Regions from separate parts of the Neobacillus sp. NPDC097160 genome, predicted to be linked through region 3. Evidence: riboswitches for the same ligand, from Rfam matches in the RefSeq annotation. Region 3 holds a riboswitch; each other region holds the start of a gene.
The links. A riboswitch is a leader RNA that binds a small molecule or an ion and turns the genes downstream of it on or off. The one in region 3 is predicted to bind S-adenosylmethionine.

Region 1 (6,813 bases), on a different contig from region 3:
TGACGGATATTATCACCATCGAGGACATATTCATTGATGCCATGGCGGTACAATTCACTGGAAACAGCGTTGGCAATCGTCGATTTTCCGGAGCCTGACAGCCCGGTAAACCACAGGACACAGCTGCCATGACCATTTTGAACACGCCGGTTGGACTTCGTAACAGCTGCTTCGTGCCAGGTAATATTCGTTGCTTTAGACATGTTCGTTTCCCCCTTAAACTGTTGCGCTTTCTTTTAATCCCTCAATCAGCACTTCTACTACCTCTTTCCGGCTGAATGTAGACGGAGGAAGTGTGCCGGAGCGAAGCAATTCCCTTACTTTTGTTCCCGATAGGATCACCCTGTCTTCGTTGCTATGCGGGCATGTTTTATCGGAAGCCATTCCTTCACATTTATTGCAGTAAAAGCTGTGTTCAAAGAATAGTGGCTTAATGCCAAGCTCCCCTTCAGGAAATTCACTAAAAATGAGCTGTGCATCATAGGTTCCATAATAATTGCCGACACCTGCATGGTCGCGTCCAACGATGAAATGGGTGCAGCCAAAGTTTTTCCGGGCGATGGCATGAAAAATAGCTTCTCTTGGACCAGCGTACCGCATTGCTGCAGGATAGACACCAAGCTGTACTCGATTGCTAGGATAGTAGTTTTCTAGCAAAACCCTGTAGCTTTTCAAGCGGACATCGGCAGGTATGTCATCAGACTTTGTTTCTCCAACAAGCGGATTGACAAATAATCCATCAACCGTTTCTAATGCAGCTTTTTGAATGTATTCATGGGCCCGGTGGATCGGATTCCGCGTTTGGAAGCCAACGACCGTTTTCCAGCCCTTTTCTTCAAATAGTGCTCGAGTTTCCTTCGGCTCTAGCCATACATCGCTGAATACTCCTTTTTTCGGTTTTTTAACTAATGTTACTTCACCAGCAACATAGACCGGACCTCTTTCATAAAGTCGCTTAACTCCCGGATGGGCAAGCTCTGGTGTTCTGTAAACCTCAATTGCTTCCTTATCTATATTCGGTTCGTACCATTCAGATACCTTAATAACACCATAAACCTCTTTTTGAAAAACTAACTTGATTTCTTGGCCCTCAGTTAGGGTTGCTGCGGTTTGATAGGAGACAGGAAGTGTCACAGGAATCGACCAGATCGTGTTGTCAGCTAAGCGCATGTTAGTGACGACGGATTCGTAATCAGCTTTTCCGAGGAACCCTGTTAGCGGACTGAACAGTCCTACTCCTATGAGTTCAAGGTCACTCAAGGCGATTGCATCAATTTCAAGTTCTTTTTCAATTAGGGAAAGGTCATAGTTTGGGTTATAAGCTTGAATTAATTTTCCTCCATGAGGTTTAGGTAAAAATGACATATTTTCTTCAAATCCTTTCAATAATTAATGTTTTAAAATGCTGTTATTGGCGGATAATACACTCCAATCAGCGCATAACACGTTCTAATCAGCGATATCCACTCCAATCAGCGCATAATCCACTCCAATCGGCGGATAACACGTTTCAATCAGCGGATAACACGCTTCAATCAGCGCATAATCCACTCCAATCAGCGCATCCACGCGGCCCATTCTCCCCTTAATCCTTCACAACCTCCTGATGCACTGTTATCGCGGGCTTTTGCCGCTTCATCAATGACAACACACCGATGACGGAAATCAGCACACCAACCATAGCGATGATCGGGTAAAAATTATGCTCGATGATCAATTGAATGAGGGTGTATGACAGCACCATCGACAGGACAGGTGATACGATCCAAACGGTAAGCAGCTGGACGACGATGTCTTTTTTCAAAACGGATCTGCCGTGCTTCGCGAAGCCCATTCCAATAATGGATGAGGTCGTGATTTGAGTCAGCGGGACAGGGATCCCGAATACAGATGCCACTGTCACGATGGTAGCGCCTGTTCCTGAGATCACGCAGCCCTCTTCCAGCTTCAGCGCCGTTATTTTTTTTCCGTTTGTTTCAAGGACGCGCTGCCCAAGCAGTAATGCCCCGCCTGCGACGAATAAGCCACCCCAGAAAATGCCGGTTCCGGTAGAGAGGATTTTGGCGCCGACTAGCGGTCCGACAGCATTCGCTACATTGTTCATCCCGGCCGAAAAGGCTTCAAACAGCCCCATAAAAACGACCAGCAAAGATAGAACAGGAACAGCTTTTGGAGCCTCCATCCATTTTTTAAGCCTTTTATTTTTCAAAATATAGGAAGCACCGATGGCGATAACGAATGCGGCAAACGGTGTAAGCAGCCAAAAAAACATGATCCAGACAAGCTTGCTGACAAATACCGACTGGTACACAATCCCGGCGCCGACGACAGAACCAACTGCCACTTCACTTGTGGAGAGCGGGATGCCAAAGATATTGGCCAAAAATAAGGATAATGCAGCTGACGACAAAACGATTAGGGCAATTGGAACGGTAAAGGTGTGATTCGGGACAATCCCGCTGCCAATTGTTTTGACAACTTCACCGCCGCCGAGCCAAGCTCCAAAGAATACAGCGATACTACACAACAGGAGGGCCAGCCGCTTTTTCACAACTCCAGATCCGTAGGCTATACCCATCGAAGCCGCCGCGCCACTGGCACCAATATTTATGGCGAAAAATAATCCAATTGTTAATGCAATAATTGTGAGCAAAAGAAAAGCCTCCTTTATCCCGCATCAGTGGGGAACTGACTGTTTGATTCAACTTTCATCAGCAAAGCCCCACTAGTTAAGATTCACCTCAGCGGGTATGCAAACCACATTCCGTCTTCCCACTTCCCGCCCAGCGGCCGGCACGTGAGTCACCATCCGACCCGGCAGGTTGTGTACATGGAAAGCAGCCGATACTTGGGTATTGATGGTCGTGCAGGGTGTTGTACGGGAGGTCTTTTTCCCTGATGTAGTCCCAAACATCATCCCAAGTCCAATGAATCAAAGGACAAATTTTGATATTCTCGAATTTTTCATCCTTATTTATGAATTCAGTTTCTGCCCTTGTTGGTGACTGTTCCCTGCGAAGCCCCGAGATCCACGCTTGTTTTGCTGTCAATGTCTCCTTCAAGGGAATGACCTTGCGGATTTGGCAGCATTGGTTCGGATCTCTTTTCCATAAGGCTGACCCGTACTCCGCCGCCTGTTCATCTAAACTTACCTTTGGCTGTTTGCGCTCAATCCTCAGAGTCGGAAAGCGGGCTTCAATCTTATCAATCACCTCATACGTTTCCGGGAAGTGTAAGCCAGTATCTAAAAAAACAATCTGGGCATCTGGCTTCACTTGCTGGATTAGGTCAATTAACACAATTGCTTCGGCCCCGAAACTTGATGCATAAACAATTTCCTCATCAGGATAAGAATGGTATACCCACTCTAAAACGGAACGAGCACCCTTTGTTTCATCTTCAATTTGAAAATCACCTGAAATTTGTCTCCAATTATTAAACGTAATAGCAGTTGTCATGGCTCCAAGCCTCCTTTTTTCCAAGAAAAAAAGGCAGTCTTCCACTTAATAAAGTGAAGACCGCCTCTAGTTTGTCTAGTCAGCGATTTTTATTTTGTTGAAGACGAACCTTTTCATTTTTCTCAAGTTGCACAATTTTTCCATCCTGGACCACAAGCGTGATCGATCCAAATTTTAACGTTTCCAGCATCTTCTCTAAATGCGCAATGAGTTCTTCTCTTTCATCAGCTTTCAGTTGATTCGTCCCCCTTTCATGAAAAAGACGTCCTTCCAATCGGGAAAGGCGTCACATTTCTGTATACACCTTATCGCTCAAAATGAAAGTCATTTTGCTGGAGTTAGCACCTTACAATGCAGGTTGCCATGCTTCATCGGGCCAGTCCCTTAGCCACTCTTGATAAGAATTTATAATATTTATTGAAATTAATCCTACCATACCAATAGGTTTTAAGTAAATAAGAAAATGAAAAATTTAAAAAATTATCATTTGCACCTTTTTTAAGCTTGTCCTAGTATCGAATAATGCCGGACATTCTAGGTAAATTCGCATAGAAAAAAGCAGCATAATAACTGCTTTTTACACTTGCATCTTCATATTTTTAAGTATCTTTTACTCTCATTTACTAAGTATTCAAAAAGGAATCCCACTCACTATCCATGGAAATCGGAGCAAGATCCTTACCTTCCACTTGTTTTTCAATATCTTTATATTCTTCCTCTAAATCGCTTAAAGTCCATTCATAAAGGTGCTTGTTATTTATTTTATAAATGCCGGATTTAATGAGCTCATCAATTAGAAGATGTCTTTTTTGTTGAACCTCATTCTGTTGTAAATGATTCATCATCTGAACCCTCCAATCGTTAGACTTAAGGGCATTATAAATTGTATTTACCCCAAATATTGTCGAATAATCATTTAATTACATTCATTTAATGGAATTGTATGAACGTCAATAACTAGCCTGTTCATTTTATGCGGTTTGTAATAATTTAATACGAGTGAAATATTATCTACCTTCTTAGCTTAGTTATTTTTGAAAAATTTTTTAAAAACTTGATGCCATTTTGCCTAATCTGCATTTACTGTAATGTGAAGGAGATGATGACAATGACGGAATTAAATTTTCATCAAATTGCCCATGAGTTATTAAAGAAAGAAGTGGAGCTTGTTACTCTTCAAGGTAATTTTACTGGAAGGCTTCTTGAGGTTGGTAATGATGTTCTTGTATTGGAAAGCAGGGGCCGAATTCGTCCAAGACTTGTAGCCATACGAATTGAGGTTATTGTGGCAATTTTTCGCGTAGAGCAAATGCCAAGAGGACCATTTGGTTTTAATCCTCCAGAGGAATTGAATGCTGAGCAGGACCAGCATGAAAGCAGCGATGATTAAGAGCAGGCCGGACGCCTAAATACCAAGAATTAATCATGAGCAGTCGATGCGGATGCTCTTTTGTTATTTATAGATAAAATTAATTTCAGAGAAAGCAAAAGTTTTAATCTTGCTTTCTCTTTTTTACGATTGAAAATCTTATGGGTAAACCTAGTTTACGTGCTGATGTGTGATAAATCCATTTGTCTTTGATGCATAGGGCAGCACAGTGACAGAATCTCTCTTAGTATTTTGTCTTGTAAATAATTCCTTATAATAACCGTTTATGTTTAGTAAGTTTTCGTGGTTTCCACTTTCCATGATTTCTCCGTTTTTCACAACAAATATCGTATCAGCATGTAAAATGGTTGAAAGCCGATGAGCAATCATAATGATGGTCTTTTCCTTGTCAAAGTGTTGAATTGACTCTTGAACAAGCTGTTCACTTTCATTATCAAGTGCACTTGTGGCTTCATCCAGTATAATAATAGAGGGATTTTTTAAAAATACACGTGCAAGTGAAATCCGTTGTTTTTGGCCACCAGAAAGTTTAATCCCTCGTTCTCCTATTTCTGTGTCATATCCTTTCGGCAACATGGAAATAAATCCATGCGCAAAGGCTTTTCGAGCGGCAGAAATGATCTCATCATCTGTGGCATCAAGCTTTGCCATTTTAATATTGTCTTTAATTGACGAGCTATATAAAAAATTATCCTGTGTAACGATTCCCATATGATCCCTTAAACTAGATAAAGAAAAGTCTTGAATATTCATACCATCGATTAAAACTATACCGTCATTTACATCATACATTCTAGTCAACAGCTGTAAAATAGTGCTCTTACCGCCCCCGCTCTCTCCAACAAAGGCGTATGTCTTCCCTTTTTCTAGCGTCATTGAAAGGTTGTTAATAATGTTGTTTTTTCCATCATAAGAAAACGATACTTTATTGAACTGAATCGAATGATCAAACCGGGTTAAGTCAACCGGGTTCGTTTTTTCAATAATTGTAGCAGGTGTAGAGAGGAACTCAAATATCCTTTTTAGGGCCACATTTCCTTCCATGATCGCAGGGTAAGCATTGACTAAAGCAGCTACAGGACTCCGCATTTTATCCACATAGGCAAAGAACGCGATTAAACTGCCGACTGTTATACTGCCATCGATGACAAATAGACTTGCAACGATTGCAACAATAAATGGTGTCATATCAGAAAGAACGTTAACTAACGCTAGCATCACTGCATTTATTTTAGCGTGCTGATCTGTTAATGTGTCGAAATGCGTTAAGTGCTGATCCAATTCTTGTTTGTCGCGCTTTTCAGCAGCAAATAATTTCGATAAAAATGCACCTTGTATTTTTTCAAAAATAAACCCGCTCATTACGGAACGATACCGCATCATGTTACGGGTTGATTTTTTAAACCGCTTTGAAAGAATATGAGCCAGCATAAATTGAAATCCAACTAGCACTACAGAAAGGATGGTCAATTTAACATTCAGCGTCATCATAACCGCAACGACAAACAAAAGCACAATCATTTCAATCCAGATGTTTCCGAAAACAGCTGTCAAGAAACCTTTTATCTTTTCAATATCATCGAAAAAGCGTGTGCCAATTTCCCCGCTTTTGTTATCGACAAAATACTTAGCATCCAATGAGTGAACTTTTTTAAAAGCATCTTTTCGAAGCCTTTTGATGATCTGGTTATTGGCTTTGTGAATACAAAATTGCCTCACATACTCCATCGGTGTTCGAATAAAGATAAAGACTGCGAGCATACATACAGCAATATAGAATAGTTGTTCAAGCATTTCGGAACGAGACAATGACTCATTTTGAAGAAGATGATCAAAAATGTATTTTAAGATCAGCGGAACAAAAAGTGGAATTAGGAACCGAAATAGGCTGCCAACAAATCCAATCAGATACAATCTGCTTACTTGTTTCACATATGGTAAAAATAACTTAAAATCATTCATTCT
Region 2 (6,813 bases), on a different contig from region 3:
ACATACATGCGATAGCTAAGTCTAAACAACGGCTCACAAGGCTACAGTGCCTATTCTAGCGCCTACAACGGCTATAGCTGCACGTTAGCGCTTTATAGTCTTTATATACCTAGACGAATTGACCACGTTTAACAGGGCGCACCAACACACCGCACTAGGGCGTTATAGCTGCCGTACTTACGGGGATATGCTGCCGTTATATATGCGATTGTTTTCGATTGATTCGAGAGAAGCAGCGCAAAAGTTCGTTAACGTTCATTAGTATTTAATGCATGAAGAGAATCGAATAAAAGCGCTCTAAAGCTTTTCACCAACGAAGTGACCGGAAGCTATTAACGAGCGAGCGCAAGCGCAGGAATCAGCCACAGAGAGAGCCACAGAGAGCGATAGCGACCAAGGGAAACGCCTACCCCCCAACCACGGGGCGCCACGCCTCTACATCTACCGTATGAAAATAGCGCAACTCATTTTTTAACTCGATACCCTATATTTTACCAATGTAATTAAACGCAGCCATTACGCTAACTGCTAAATATTTTCGCTACAATTTTTCAAACTCATGGCATTAGATTCCATATTAGCTTACGTTTAGCTGCCGTTAGTTCTATCGTACTTATTCCGCAATCTATCCACTAGTTCGTCTATGCGTTCCGTGTGCGCTGCCATTCGCCCGACTTGCGCCTCAATTCTATCTAAGCGCCTTTCCATGCGGTCAAAGCCACTATTCATTTTCGCCTCAAATCTATCGAGGCTTTTGTTTATTTCTTCGATTAGCTGCCGTACGTCCTGCGGTTCATTCATTCGCTCATTCATTCGTAAAACTCCTTTCATTTATCGCAAACTATTTACAATGATTATACCAATTTTTCCGAAAGGCTGCGCCTATATGTTTACCGTCACTAGCACGGCAGTTTTTCCCTCATTGGCGACCGTGGCATTTTATAGCTGCGGTCTTTTTTCGATAGAGGAGACGCTGGAAATACGATATGCGCAGAATGTGTGAATTGTCAATAAGCGTAAATATGGTTAAAAGTCAAGGGGTGGATAAATGGCACCGTTATAGCCTTTTTGCATTTTTTTAGTTGGCTATCGATACTATAGATTTTTAAATTGCTTACTCTAAACTTTATAAGAACATACTCTAATTTCTATAGTTATCTACTTGTAAGACTAGCACTAAATAAGAATTACTAAATAAGAATTAATGAATAAAAATTAAAGAATATATTGTCATTTGCTAACGCAAAAGAGCTAACGCAATAACTATTATAAACATAAGGGATTAATGCGAAAGAACGAGAAAGAAGTAATGATAAGAATTATAGCCACACTCTAAAAATTAGAGTACCAAATTATAAAGTTTATTGCGCCTATATCCCCGTAGCAGCTACGAAAGGCTGCGAAAACAAATAGGAGGTAATAGCATGAAACAGAGAGTATTCGACAAGACCGAGAAAAGGAAAGAGAAAGAGGGATTCGTACCTTTTCCGCTAGACTTACTACAGTACCGCCACCACCCCAAATTTATGAAGGGAGCAGAGACTTTATATATGATGATTGTCCACCGCTACAACTCAGAGAAGAAATGCGCCTTCCCTAGTATGAAGCTATTGGCGGCGGATTGCGCCACAACAGAAAGCACGATAGACAAGCATATTCAGTCGCTAGAATCGTTAGGGCTGCTTAAAGTGGTGCGTAGACCAAAAGGAAATTTATACGTACCAATGAAGCCGTTAAGCAGAGAGGACTTTTTTACGCAGTTCCCCGAAGTGAAAGCGAAATATGACAAGCGATACAAGAAGGTAGAAGAGCGCAGGGAAGAAAAAGAGCGCTACTTTGCCGAGATTAAGAGCGTTCACAATAGTGAGAGTGATACGCAGGCAGGCGAAGCAACAGACTTCGAAGACTTACCGTTTTAGTTTGCGGCAGGCAAGCGCAGCAGCAGCTAAGAAACGATAAGAATATCTCATATACACGCCAAGTTAGGCGGAATTAGTCGTACCTAGTAATAGGGAAAGCTTCGTCCCTCTATGTGTGTATCATATGCGCAAAGGGTTAGCGTTAGTCGTTCGCTAGCTAGCCCTTCTTTATTTACACTATGACGACTAACGAACGATAGAAATTACACAACCAAAAACGAAAGGAACGATAACATGAACGGACAACAACTAAACTATATTCGCAGAGCGGTTAATTTATCACAAAAAGAATTGGCGGAGAAGGTAGAGGTATCGCTTGTAACAATCAACCGTTATGAGAAAGGCAGACAAGAGCCGCAGCCTAGCACAATAAGACGCTTACAAAAGGCGCTACGTTATACCGAGGAAGACCTAGTAACGATTGCGGAACTATTAGAAGGCGATGCAGACAAGCGCAGCCATGCACGCCTAAAAATGAAGTTGCAGCAGCAAGCAGACTTATAAAAACGAAAAGGGAGCGAAAACACTATGACAGTAGAAAAAATTAACGAAAGCTTAGCGAAGGCACAAGAAATCCGAGACAGCGTTATTCCAGTTATGAGACCGTTTGTAATGGATGTATACCGAGCGGAACGAACCAAGATTAATTCAGACCGTCTACTATCGCACGAAGGCAAGCAGCACAAACTAACGAGGCTACAAAACCAATTCGAAGTAAAAGCGATGAAGGATTTACACGCCATGCAGCGGTTGCATGACGAGGCGGTTGTATCTGCCAAAGTAGACGCAGAACGACTATTAGCGAAAGGAACGCCACAACCTTCCGACGTAGAGCAAGCGTTATTCAATAGTAAAATGCAGCAAGTCAAAGCGAAGGTAATCTTTGCAGGCAGCGCTAAGACGGCACTAGAGGCGCTTCAAACGCTAACAGAGGTTGAACAACCAACGCTAGCCAAGCAAGCCGCCGAAAGCGTACTAGAACTATCAAGCTATGCGCTAACTGGAACGGTAGAAGACCGCCACCAAGCTAAACGGCAGCTAAGCGCCATTCATTCGGAGTTATTCAAGAGAGCGCAGCCACAAGGCGCAGAGGCGGCTACAGAGGCACTAGGACGAGCAAAAGCTATGTTAAATTCGGGCATTGTGCCTTCCATTCTAGCGGAAAAATTAGGCGAAATTAGCAGAGACACACAGCACTATGCCAATAATTCATACGCTTATTTCACGTCTAAAAGCGAATTTGTTAAACGTGTAGAAATGGGCATGTAATAACGCAGCAGCAGCGAAAGGGGGTGACATTTTGCGAGTTATTATAACTAACAATATGTTAATCCTAGGAGACGAAAATGTATTAAAACATACGACCGCCGACTACATGACCACCGACCTAACAGGCTATAACACGGCAGCGCCTAACTTAGACGACCTTTATAAGCTATACGAAAAGGGGCTAGGTAATAAGGCAGCAGCGAACGCATACAAGCGTTACAAAGAGTTAGTTTTAGCGAATTATGAGAAAAGGTAATAACGAAGAAGCAGCGCAGGGCATTAACAGCCTTAGCGCTCTTTTTTTGTCCATTGATACCAAATATTGCGAAGGGCTGCGCCTATCTTTGTAAATTACAACGAAAGAGGGCGTTAGCAGGATGGATAAGCAAACTTCTAAAATCGCAAAGCTACTAGGAAGACCGCAGCCGCAGCAAGAGAATATTTTCGTAGGTAAAAATGGCGTTATAGTTGTAGTAGAGGGCGAACTTAATCTAAATAAACTAGTCAACAAAGCGTTAGCTCTTTAACAGGGTAACGCTCTTTTTTTTTTATTGCCAAATGCCAAGAGATTCATTACAATCTATGTACCCTAGCGACTTTGCTAGTAATCTTGAAACCTTATCATTGGATGAAATTAGAGAGGCTATCCATCACTTACTAGATATACGGGATGAAAAGGTATGGATGCTGTTTGGAACACTGCCATTCTATGCATGCAGCAGTAACCAAGAGGATTTAGACCTTTTAAAAAGACTGTATGAATGTAAGAATGTCACCGTCAGAAACGATCCGGACGGCCGTTCCCGTTTAAATGTAAATATATTTAACGGTGACATAATTGTCACTGATTTTGGTGACACACCATCGCTAGGAAATATCCAAACTACGAAGCTGAAAGATGCCTACGAAACTTGGCAATCATCAACATTGGCTAAAGATTTGAGCTGCCATTGTCCAGCAGTTTCCTGCCTCGGCCCCAACATCTTAGTAAAAAATAGCTATTATCGAGATTGTGACTTTAGCTTAAGAAAAAATAGAATACAAAAGTAAAAAACAAGGAAATTGAAAATCTAATACGAGTATTTTGGATATTTTTAATTAGAAATATTCAAAATACTATTGACAACTTATTAATAGGAGTTTAAATTAAGTTTAATACTTTAAATGAATATTACGTTCTCTTATCAAGAGTGGCAGAGGGACTGGCCCGATGACGCCCAGCAACCGTTCCGGAAAGGAATTGGTGCTAAATCCTGCAAACAAATTATTTGTTTGAAAGATAAGAGAGGAGTAGTCCTTCTATTTGTGATGAAACCTCTCTTTTCTGGAGAGGTTTTTTATTTTACATAAAAACAAACTTTTCCTATAGGAGAAACGGAGAATTAGTAAAAACAAAGAGAAGGAGTTTTAAAATGAAAAGAAATATTTTAAAAAGTACATTCGTATCAGCATTGGCAGCAACACTACTACTCACAGGATGTGCATCTGGAGGAGAAACAAAGCAGGCAGGCGGCAACAAAAAGGTTTCGCTTGTAGGGGTACCAGAAGCATTTTCCAAAGGGGATCAGTTAAAAATCAAGGTCATCCGCAAAATTGGCGGTGACGATCATACTGCCCAATTCCTAGCAGGGGCAAAGGAAGAGGGAGAAGCATTAGGTTTAAAAGTGGACGTGTTTACGGCAAATGGCGACACAGCAAAATTCCATGATGCCATTAATCAGGCACTAGACCAAGACTATGACGGCTTTATCATCTCCCATGGCGATGATGATGCGACAATTAACGATGTGAAGAAGATTGTTGAAAAAGGAAAAAGTGTTGTAGCGTTTGATTCAAATCCAAACTTAGCAAATGTAGAGGGTGTAACCATTACTTCGCAGGATGACGAGGCATTAGCGACGTTAGCGCTTGACCAGCTTGTAAAGGAAACGAATGGTAAAGCGAATATTGCTTACCTATGGGTAGACGGTTTCCCGCCAATGGTCCGCCGCAACAAAGTTTACCAGGATGTGCTTGCAAAAAACTCTGGTATCAAAGAAGTGGAGCGTTTCGGGGTAGCTGCTGCTGATACAAGTGTCCAAACGCAAAATGCAGTGGCCGCGATGTTGAATAAATATCCGAAAGGTAAATTGGATGCGATTTTTGCTACTTGGGATGCCTTTGCCATCGGTGCAGCACGTGCACTTAAAGAAGCAGGGCGTGAAGAGGTAAAAATCTATGGGATTGACGTGTCGAATGCCGACCTCCAAGATATCCAAAGAAAAGGCAGTGCTTGGAAATATACAGCTGCGGTTGACCCTAAATTAATCGGTGCTGTTGATATGAGATTACTTGCGAAAAAATTAGCCGGTGAAGAAACACCGAAAACATATGATTTAGAAGCATCGCTTGTTTCACAAGAAAATCTTCAGAAGTCAAAGGATCCTATAAACATGGTTAATCTTTCAAAAATCATTCCAGGCTGGGGCGAGTCCACAGCATTTGAAGAGGATTGGATGAAAACATTAAAGAAGCATTATAAGAAGTAATCGTGAGCTGCACTCTCTTTTTCGCTAGATTAAGGGGGTGCCGTTTTAATAAGGGGGTGGAAGTTCGATGGGCTCAACATTAGAAATGAAAAACATCTCGATTGAATTTCCAGGTGTAAGGGCATTGAATCAAGTAAATTTTTCAACGGAAACGGGAACTATTCAGGCATTGATTGGGGCAAATGGTGCTGGGAAATCAACGTTAATGAAGGTTTTATCAGGGGCTTATGACCATTACACAGGGGAGATATCGCTGGACGGGAAACATCTCAATATCCGTTCGCCAAAATGTGCCCAGGATGCCGGAATTCAAATTGTATACCAGGAAGTTGATACTGCCCTCATACCGTATTTAACTGTCGCGGAAAATATCATGCTGCTCGACACCGTCCATAACATGGGGAATAGCCAGTGGATAAACTGGAAGAAGCTTCATCAAAAAGCAGCAGAAATTTTAACGGGGATGAACATCACACTTTCGACAAAGAAGCTTGTGAGTGAGCTGACACTTGCGGAAAAACAAATGATCTTAATTGCCAGAGCAATCTCGAATCAATGTAAGTTTCTGATTTTGGATGAACCGACAGCACCATTGAGCCATCTGGAAACGAACGAACTTTTTCGGATTGTTCGAGTGTTAAAAAAGCAAGATGTAGGAATTGTTTTTATCTCCCATCGCTTACCGGAAATTTTTGAAGTGTGTGATGTGATAACCATCATGAGAAACGGTGAATTTGTGGAAAAAGAAAAGATTGCCGCTATTACCCAAAATAAAGTTGTCGAGCATATGCTTGGGCAAAAGCTGGAGGAACAGTTCCCAGAAAAAAATACGGCAATTGGAAACACGGTTTTTGAAGTAAAGGGACTTACAGATAAGGAAAAAATTAAAGATTTACATTTGCACGTTAAATCAGGAGAAATCGTTGGTATTGCAGGGCTTGTAGGGGCTGGAAAGACAGAACTGTGCAAAGCATTATTTGGTTCGGAGAAACTAACAGGCGGAGAAATCATCATTAATGGGAACAAATTATCCTTAAAAAGCCCATATGATGCGGTAAAAAACGGGCTTGCCTTAGTCCCGGAGGAACGGAGAAAAG
Region 3 (6,813 bases):
CCGTTGCTAATGGGAACACCGCTTCTATCGGTGAGACATTGACATTACCAGGCAAGAAATCAAGGGATGTGACGGTAACGGTTCGTCTTCTTGACCCAAATGGAAAAAATGCCAATGGGGATAATCCAAAAGTAAAACGGGTGGACTTAATTGTCGGTGAAGTGACCGGAAAGGTAGAAGATCGTACAACTGCAGTCAATCCGACAACTAAGGTGGTCAAACGGTTCACGGAAAAAGACTGGAAAAAAGACGGGGACTATATCACGATTTCCTACACGTTAAAAGATGTGGATAAAGATAGTTACATTCGGTTGCGTGGAACCAACACAGACCAGTTAGAACCAGCATTAGACCCTAAAGGCGAAAACCCATGGTCCGATCTTTGGTTTTATTCAAACCCAATCTTTGTAAAAACCAATAAGTAAGAGAATAGGGACGAGGAACATCAAAATTCCTCGTCGTTTTTTTACATGAAGGGAAATGAATTGTCTCTATGAAAAAACTAGCCTGTTTACTTATATTACTTTCACTCAGTAGTATATTTTCTTCATCAGCATCGGCTCATTCCAATAACAGTGAGGGGTATTCGCTCATTGAAGTAAAGAATAACACTCTTGACTATGAACTTAAGGTTGATCTTGAGGAATTAGGGCATGCGTTGAATAAGGAAATCGATCAAACTGAATTAATCGATTCTGCAGTTGTTGAAAACTATGTTAATACCCATATAAAGCTTTATGCTGATAGCGTTCAGATTGAAGGAAGTATTCAAAAATCTGATGTAGAAATGATAGAGGACCGTCAGTTTGCAGTGATGAATATGACCTATAAGATCGAACAGATTCCTGAAAAATTAGTTGTCGATTACAATCTTTTTTTAGATGATTCGGATCCGAGCCATGCCAACTTTGCGACGATTAAAATGGATGGGAAGCAGCAAGAAAAAATTCTTACATATGAATCAAGAGAACTAGAGATTGGCCAGGTAAGCATGTTCCAGAACATAAAACAATTTACCCTGCTTGGATTAGAGCATATCTTTACGGGCTATGACCATATTTTATTTGTCATTAGTTTACTTTTCGGGGTAAAAAACTTTCGCCATATCGTTTCATTAGTAACGGCTTTCACAATTGCCCATAGTATCACCTTGGCGCTTGCCACTTTGAACCTTGTCTCGCTGCCCAGCAAATTGGTGGAGTCAGCAATTGCGCTAAGTATTGTGTATGTTGCACTCATCAATATTTTTAATCGCGAGCCAAAACATCAGCCGTGGCTGGCCTTTGGCTTTGGACTCATTCATGGCTTTGGCTTTGCCGGAATTTTAGCAGAAATGCGATTGGACCGAGAATCGCTGGCAGCCTCACTTCTGTCTTTCAATATTGGAATCGAACTCGGACAGCTCATCATCGTATCCCTGGCCTTGCCAGTCATTGCCTTTATTCAAAAGATAAAGCGAATGAACTGGCTCATCCCCGGAACCTCAATTGGTATTTTGAGCTTCGGCCTTGTATGGTTTATTCAGAGGGCTTTTTGAACCAAGGGGACGGTTCTCATGGCTTCACTTGAGAACCGTCCAAGCTTTATTTAAATCTAAATAGTAAACCCGATTTTCCCAAATTGGTCGGCATTTTCCATACGCTTGAATGCTTGGTCAAATTGTTCCAATGGATAGATCCGATCGATAACAGGTTTTATTTGATGTGTTTGAATAAACTCGATCATTTCTTTATACTCTTCGCCGCTGCCCATCGTGGAACCGATCAGACGATATTGTCCATAGAAAAAGTCACGCAGATTGAGGTCAACGACATCCCCTGCAGACGCTCCAAATGTGACAATGGTTCCCCCGCGCTTCAACTGTTTGAGGGACTTATTAAAGGTAGCCGCACCAACACATTCAATGACCAGGTCCACTTTTTCGCCGCCAAGCGCCTTCTCCCAGTCTCCATTGCTATCGAAGGCCCTGTCCGCACCAAGTTCGAGAGCTTTCTGGCACTTGTCATGCGATCGGGAGGTAACGAGAACAACGGCTCCTGCTGCTTTGGCGAATTGTAGTAAGAAGGTGGCAACACCGCTGCCAATGCCAGGAATTAGTACTTTCATTCCAGGGCGGACTTGACCTTGGGTAAACAATGCCCGATAGGCTGTCAGTGCTGCTAAAGATAGGACACCTGCCTCCTCCCAAGTTAAATACTGAGGTTTTTGCACGACATTCTCAGCGTGAATGATGATCTGCTCCGCAAAGGTACCGTTGTCTGGATAGCCAAGAAGGTCAAATTCTTCTGGGGGTGCCGGACTTTTTTCTCTCCACCTAAGGCTTGGATTTATGATGACTTCATCCCCGGCCTGAAGTCCGACGACACCCTCACCGACAGCATCTATAACTCCAGCACCGTCCGAACCGATAATAAGTGGTGGTTCCGTAGGTTTATGACGCTGAAGCACGAACAAATCACGATGGTTTAAGCCTGCGGTCTTCAGGCGTACGCGTACCTGCCCCGCCTGTGGACGCAGTTCTTCTGTTTCACGACACGATAATCCATCAAAACCCGTTTTCTCAGCATGAATAATGGCTTTCATCCAATCACTCCTTTTTCCAATTACGTTTATAAAAATACTCAATATAATAATCATAATCTGAAAAATGAAATTTTAAAAGAAATTGAGAAAAGATGTGAAGTTCATGAGGACGAATCTTGTGAAGGAATCGGTGAAACTGTCCACATGAGGGGTTCATGAGGACGAAACTAGCAAAGGAATGGGTGAAACTGTCCGCATGAGGGGTTCATGAGGACAAAACTAGCAAAGGAATTGGTGGTACTGTCCATATGAGGGGTTCATGAGGACGAATTGGAGAATTATTTTTGCAAAAAAAAAACATCCCAGCTCATTATTTTTTTGAGATGGGACGAACTGGTTCTACAAGATGAAAGGGAAGGTATTCGTGGTTGTTTTCGATTTTTTCAATGATGGTTGCTAATAACTTTTTCATATTTATTTCCTCCTATTGATTTGATACCTTTATTATCAAGGATATGGTGTATTTAGACAATCTTGCTGAAAACGGAAACAATTGGATTGAAAACGACAACATTCCCAATGTAAGCGATGTTTCCCATCGCTTTCTTAGTAATTCATCGTTATTCGCCGTTTTTGAAGTGAAAGAACCGTCCCCCTACTTCAAAATATTTTTAATCCTACTTTATTGATTGATTTTATAGGAATGGAAGCGTTTTACTAAGGTGGAATACTATTTTCAGATGATTGACAAAATAAAAATAGATTAGTAATATCTAAACTATCTTAATAAACTCATAAACACTTATCGCGAGCGACCGAGGGACAAGGCCCTATGACGTCCGGCAACCCCCTTTTTGGGAAGGTGCCAATTCCTGCAGAATGACTTTCATTCTGAAAGATAAGTCGAAATATCCGTTTGTATTTCGATGCCTCTTTCAGTTGAAAGGGGCATTTTAATTTTTCCAAAACTATTGGATATAAAAAAAGAGGTCAGCATATGATTGAGATTCAGAATCTTACAAAGGTTTATAAAACGAAAAATGGCACGGTAAAAGGTGTTGATGAGGTTTCGCTCTCCGTTCGAAGAGGGGAAATTTACGGGATTGTCGGCTATTCCGGCGCTGGAAAAAGTTCGCTCTTGCGCTGTATCAATCTGTTGGAGCGGCCTACTTCAGGCGCGATTACCGTGGATGGCACTGATCTTACCCAATTAAAAGGGGAGAAGCTGCGTTTAGCACGGTTAAAAATTGGGATGATTTTTCAACACTTTTACCTAATCAGCCAAAAAACAGTGTTTGAGAATATTGCGTTTTCCTTGAAAGCTGCCAACTATCCAAAAAGCCAAATCAAAGCACGGGTCGAAGAACTGCTGGCAACCGTCGGGCTTGCGGATAAACGGGATGTTTACCCTGCACAGCTGAGCGGGGGACAAAAACAACGGGTTGGGATCGCTCGGGCCTTGTCCAATAATCCGAAGGTGCTCTTATGCGATGAAGCGACTTCTGCATTGGATCCAACGACAACAAAGTCGATCTTGAATCTATTGAAAAAAATCAATAAGGAACTCGATATCACCATTGTGCTCATTACCCATGAAATGAATGTGGTCAAGGAAATTTGCCACCGCATGGCGATCATGCAGGATGGAAAGGTCATTGAGGAGGGCGCGGTGTATGACCTGTTTGCCAGCCCCCGGGCCGAACTGACAAAGGAATTTATTGAAAGTGTCGTGTCCTTTGATGTTCCGGAAGCCATTTTAAAAAATTGTGAGGGTCCGATCATAAAAGTGACCTTCAAGGGGAAAGTCGCCGGTGAGGGTGTCATTTCCGATATGCTCCAGCAATTTAACGTAAAAGGGAACTTCCTTCATGGTTCGATTGAATATATTCAAGAATTGCCGCTGGGCATCTTTATTATGGAACTGAAAGGGCAGAAGGAGGAAGTAAGCACGGCGCTTCAGTATATCGAAGACCGGGCAGCGCAAGTGGAGGTGTTACGCGATGGGCTTTGATTTTCAGCATCTTTTAGAACTGATTCCTGATATTAATACAGCTTTTGTCCAAACGATTTATATGATCATCATCTCTTTAGTGATTGCCATTGCCATTGGCCTGCCAGTGGGAATTCTCTTATATGTCACGGACAAAGGATTGTTTTTGCAAAATCGCGGACTTCAAGTTTGCATGGGTTTTATCGTCAATTTAATTCGGTCGATTCCATTTATTATCTTGTTGGTAGCATTGATTCCATTAACCAATTTTCTCGTTGGGACAACGATAGGGCCAACTGCCGCGAGCGTGTCGCTTTCGGTGGCATCGATTCCATTCTTTGCCCGAATTGTCGAGACGGCATTACGAGAGATTGATAAAGGGGTCATCGAAGCAGCGATTGCTGCGGGTGCTACTCCATGGATGATCATTAAGGATGTCCTCCTCCTTGAAGCAAGATCGGGGATTATTTCCGGTATTACCTTAACACTCATTAGTTTAATTGGCTTTTCGGCGATGGCGGGGACAGTGGGCGGCGGCGGAATCGGTGATTTAGCGATTCGCTTTGGTTACTATCGCTACGATAATACCATCATGATTGCGACTGTTGTTATATTAATTAATTTAGTTCAGTTTGTTCAGCTTCTTGGTGATTTCGTAGCCAAATCTGTTGATAAAAGAAAATAAGAGAGAAGGAAAATGTCATGAAAAAATGGTTTTTAGCAATGGTTTTACTTTTAGTCGTAGGGGCGTTAGCAGCTTGCGGCAGCAATTCAGAAAGCAGTGATAAGGCAAATGCCAAATCCAAGGATATTAAATTAGGGGCTACCGCCGGTCCGTATAGTGATATGTTAAAGAAGGCAATTGTACCTGGATTAGAGAAAAAGGGCTATAAAGTGGAAGTTGTCGAATTTAGCGATTATATACAACCAGACAAAGCGTTAGATAATGGTGATATTCAAGCGAACCTTTTCCAAAACTCGATTTACCTTGCAAGTTTTGCGAAAGAAAACAATATGGATTTGTCTGCTTTGATTTCGGTTCCAACAGCACCAATGGGTATTTTTTCAAAAAAATATAAATCATTAGATGAAGTAAAGGATGGGGCAACGGTTACCCTTCCGAATGACCCGACGAATGCGGCCCGTGCTTTGAATACTCTCCGCGATGAAGGGTTGATTAAAATCAATGAAAAGGCCGATCCGATTACAGTATCAGAGAAGGATATTACGGAAAACAAGAAAAACTTGAAATTCCAGCCGATTGAAGCTGGTCAGCTGCCTCGTTCTGTTGATAGCGCCGATTTAGCTGCTGTTCCTGGAAACTTCGCCTTAGCTGCTAAGATGGACTTGCTTGATGCCATAGCGCTTGAAAACATGCTTAATCCGTATCGCAATGTCGTTGCCATCAAAACAGAAAATAAAGATACCCAGCTGGCTAAGGATATTAAAGCCGTTGTAGAATCTGCTGACTTCGAAAAAATCATTGACGACCAATTCAAAGGCTTCGGAAAACCCGATTGGATGAAATAAAAAAAAGTCCCTTCTCAAATCGAGAAGGGATTGGTTCGTTATCTATAACTCGAGTTGCGTTTTTAATTCATTTTGCACTCTTTGCTTTTCTTCAGCTGACACCATTCCGTAATAGATGTGATTAATCATTGTTCCTTGTTCTTTAATCTCCATTTGCTGAATGGACTTTCCGGCATCCTTGTACCCTTTTTGAATCGATGCGATTTGATCAAATGTAAGGTTCGTTTTTACATTTTTGCCAAGGACGGTAAAAATATCGGAAAACTTCGTTAAGCTTGAAAGACTTGCTCCTTCTTTGACCACACCTTCAATAATTTGACGCTGTCTTGTTTGGCGGCCAAAGTCACCTTGAGGGTCTTCTTTTCTCATTCTTGTATAGCTTAAGGCTTGAGCACCATTTAAAGTAAGCTCTCCTTTTGCAAAATGAAAGCCATCTTGGCTGAAATCTAGATCATTCTGAACGGTGACGCCGCCAACGGCATCAACCATACTCGTGAATCCTTCCATGTTCACCTGGATATAATAATCAATGGGAATATCAAGGAAATCCTCGACGGTATCCATCGCCATTGGAACCCCGCCAAAAGCATAAGCATGGTTAATTTTGTCCTCTTTCCCTTTGCCGATAATTTCGGTACGGGTGTCCCTTGGAATGCTGAGCATCTTCACTGAATTGTTGTTTGGGTTGACCGTTAAGACAATCATCGTATCGGAGCGGCCCTTGTCACCTTCGCGCTCGTCCACACCAAGCATTAAGACTGAAAACGGAT

Region 1: another riboswitch for S-adenosylmethionine. It lies ahead of ACIQXV_RS10770 (YezD family protein); the one in region 3 lies ahead of ACIQXV_RS01450 (methionine ABC transporter ATP-binding protein).
Region 2: another riboswitch for S-adenosylmethionine. It lies ahead of ACIQXV_RS02785 (sugar ABC transporter substrate-binding protein); the one in region 3 lies ahead of ACIQXV_RS01450 (methionine ABC transporter ATP-binding protein).

What each region holds. Positions count from the first base shown of each region.
Region 1 covers NZ_JBIWDU010000006.1:188,224-195,036, reverse strand. Annotated here, with positions in the region: gene cysC (adenylyl-sulfate kinase) at 1-203, opposite strand, end outside; gene sat (sulfate adenylyltransferase) at 217-1,365, opposite strand; gene ACIQXV_RS10780 (sulfate permease) at 1,586-2,653, opposite strand; gene ACIQXV_RS10775 (phosphoadenylyl-sulfate reductase) at 2,742-3,458, opposite strand; gene ACIQXV_RS10770 (YezD family protein) at 3,538-3,732, opposite strand; SAM riboswitch class I at 3,761-3,862, opposite strand; gene ACIQXV_RS10765 (Fur-regulated basic protein FbpA) at 4,082-4,300, opposite strand; gene ACIQXV_RS10760 (hypothetical protein) at 4,567-4,848, shown strand; gene ACIQXV_RS10755 (ABC transporter ATP-binding protein) at 4,999-6,810, opposite strand.
Region 2 covers NZ_JBIWDU010000002.1:171,275-178,087, reverse strand. Annotated here, with positions in the region: gene ACIQXV_RS02820 (hypothetical protein) at 589-813, opposite strand; gene ACIQXV_RS02815 (helix-turn-helix domain-containing protein) at 1,425-1,919, shown strand; gene ACIQXV_RS02810 (helix-turn-helix domain-containing protein) at 2,154-2,423, shown strand; gene ACIQXV_RS02805 (hypothetical protein) at 2,532-3,188, shown strand; gene ACIQXV_RS02800 (hypothetical protein) at 3,220-3,444, shown strand; gene ACIQXV_RS02795 (hypothetical protein) at 3,566-3,715, shown strand; gene yfkAB (radical SAM/CxCxxxxC motif protein YfkAB) at 3,747-4,238, shown strand; SAM riboswitch class I at 4,367-4,474, shown strand; gene ACIQXV_RS02785 (sugar ABC transporter substrate-binding protein) at 4,601-5,716, shown strand; gene ACIQXV_RS02780 (sugar ABC transporter ATP-binding protein) at 5,784-6,813, shown strand, end outside.
Region 3 covers NZ_JBIWDU010000001.1:333,040-339,852, forward strand. Annotated here, with positions in the region: gene ACIQXV_RS01435 (CehA/McbA family metallohydrolase domain-containing protein) at 1-425, shown strand, start outside; gene ACIQXV_RS01440 (HupE/UreJ family protein) at 494-1,537, shown strand; gene ACIQXV_RS01445 (zinc-binding dehydrogenase) at 1,594-2,583, opposite strand; SAM riboswitch class I at 3,323-3,428, shown strand; gene ACIQXV_RS01450 (methionine ABC transporter ATP-binding protein) at 3,521-4,534, shown strand; gene ACIQXV_RS01455 (methionine ABC transporter permease) at 4,524-5,198, shown strand; gene ACIQXV_RS01460 (MetQ/NlpA family ABC transporter substrate-binding protein) at 5,216-6,043, shown strand; gene tagU (polyisoprenyl-teichoic acid--peptidoglycan teichoic acid transferase TagU) at 6,086-6,813, opposite strand, start outside.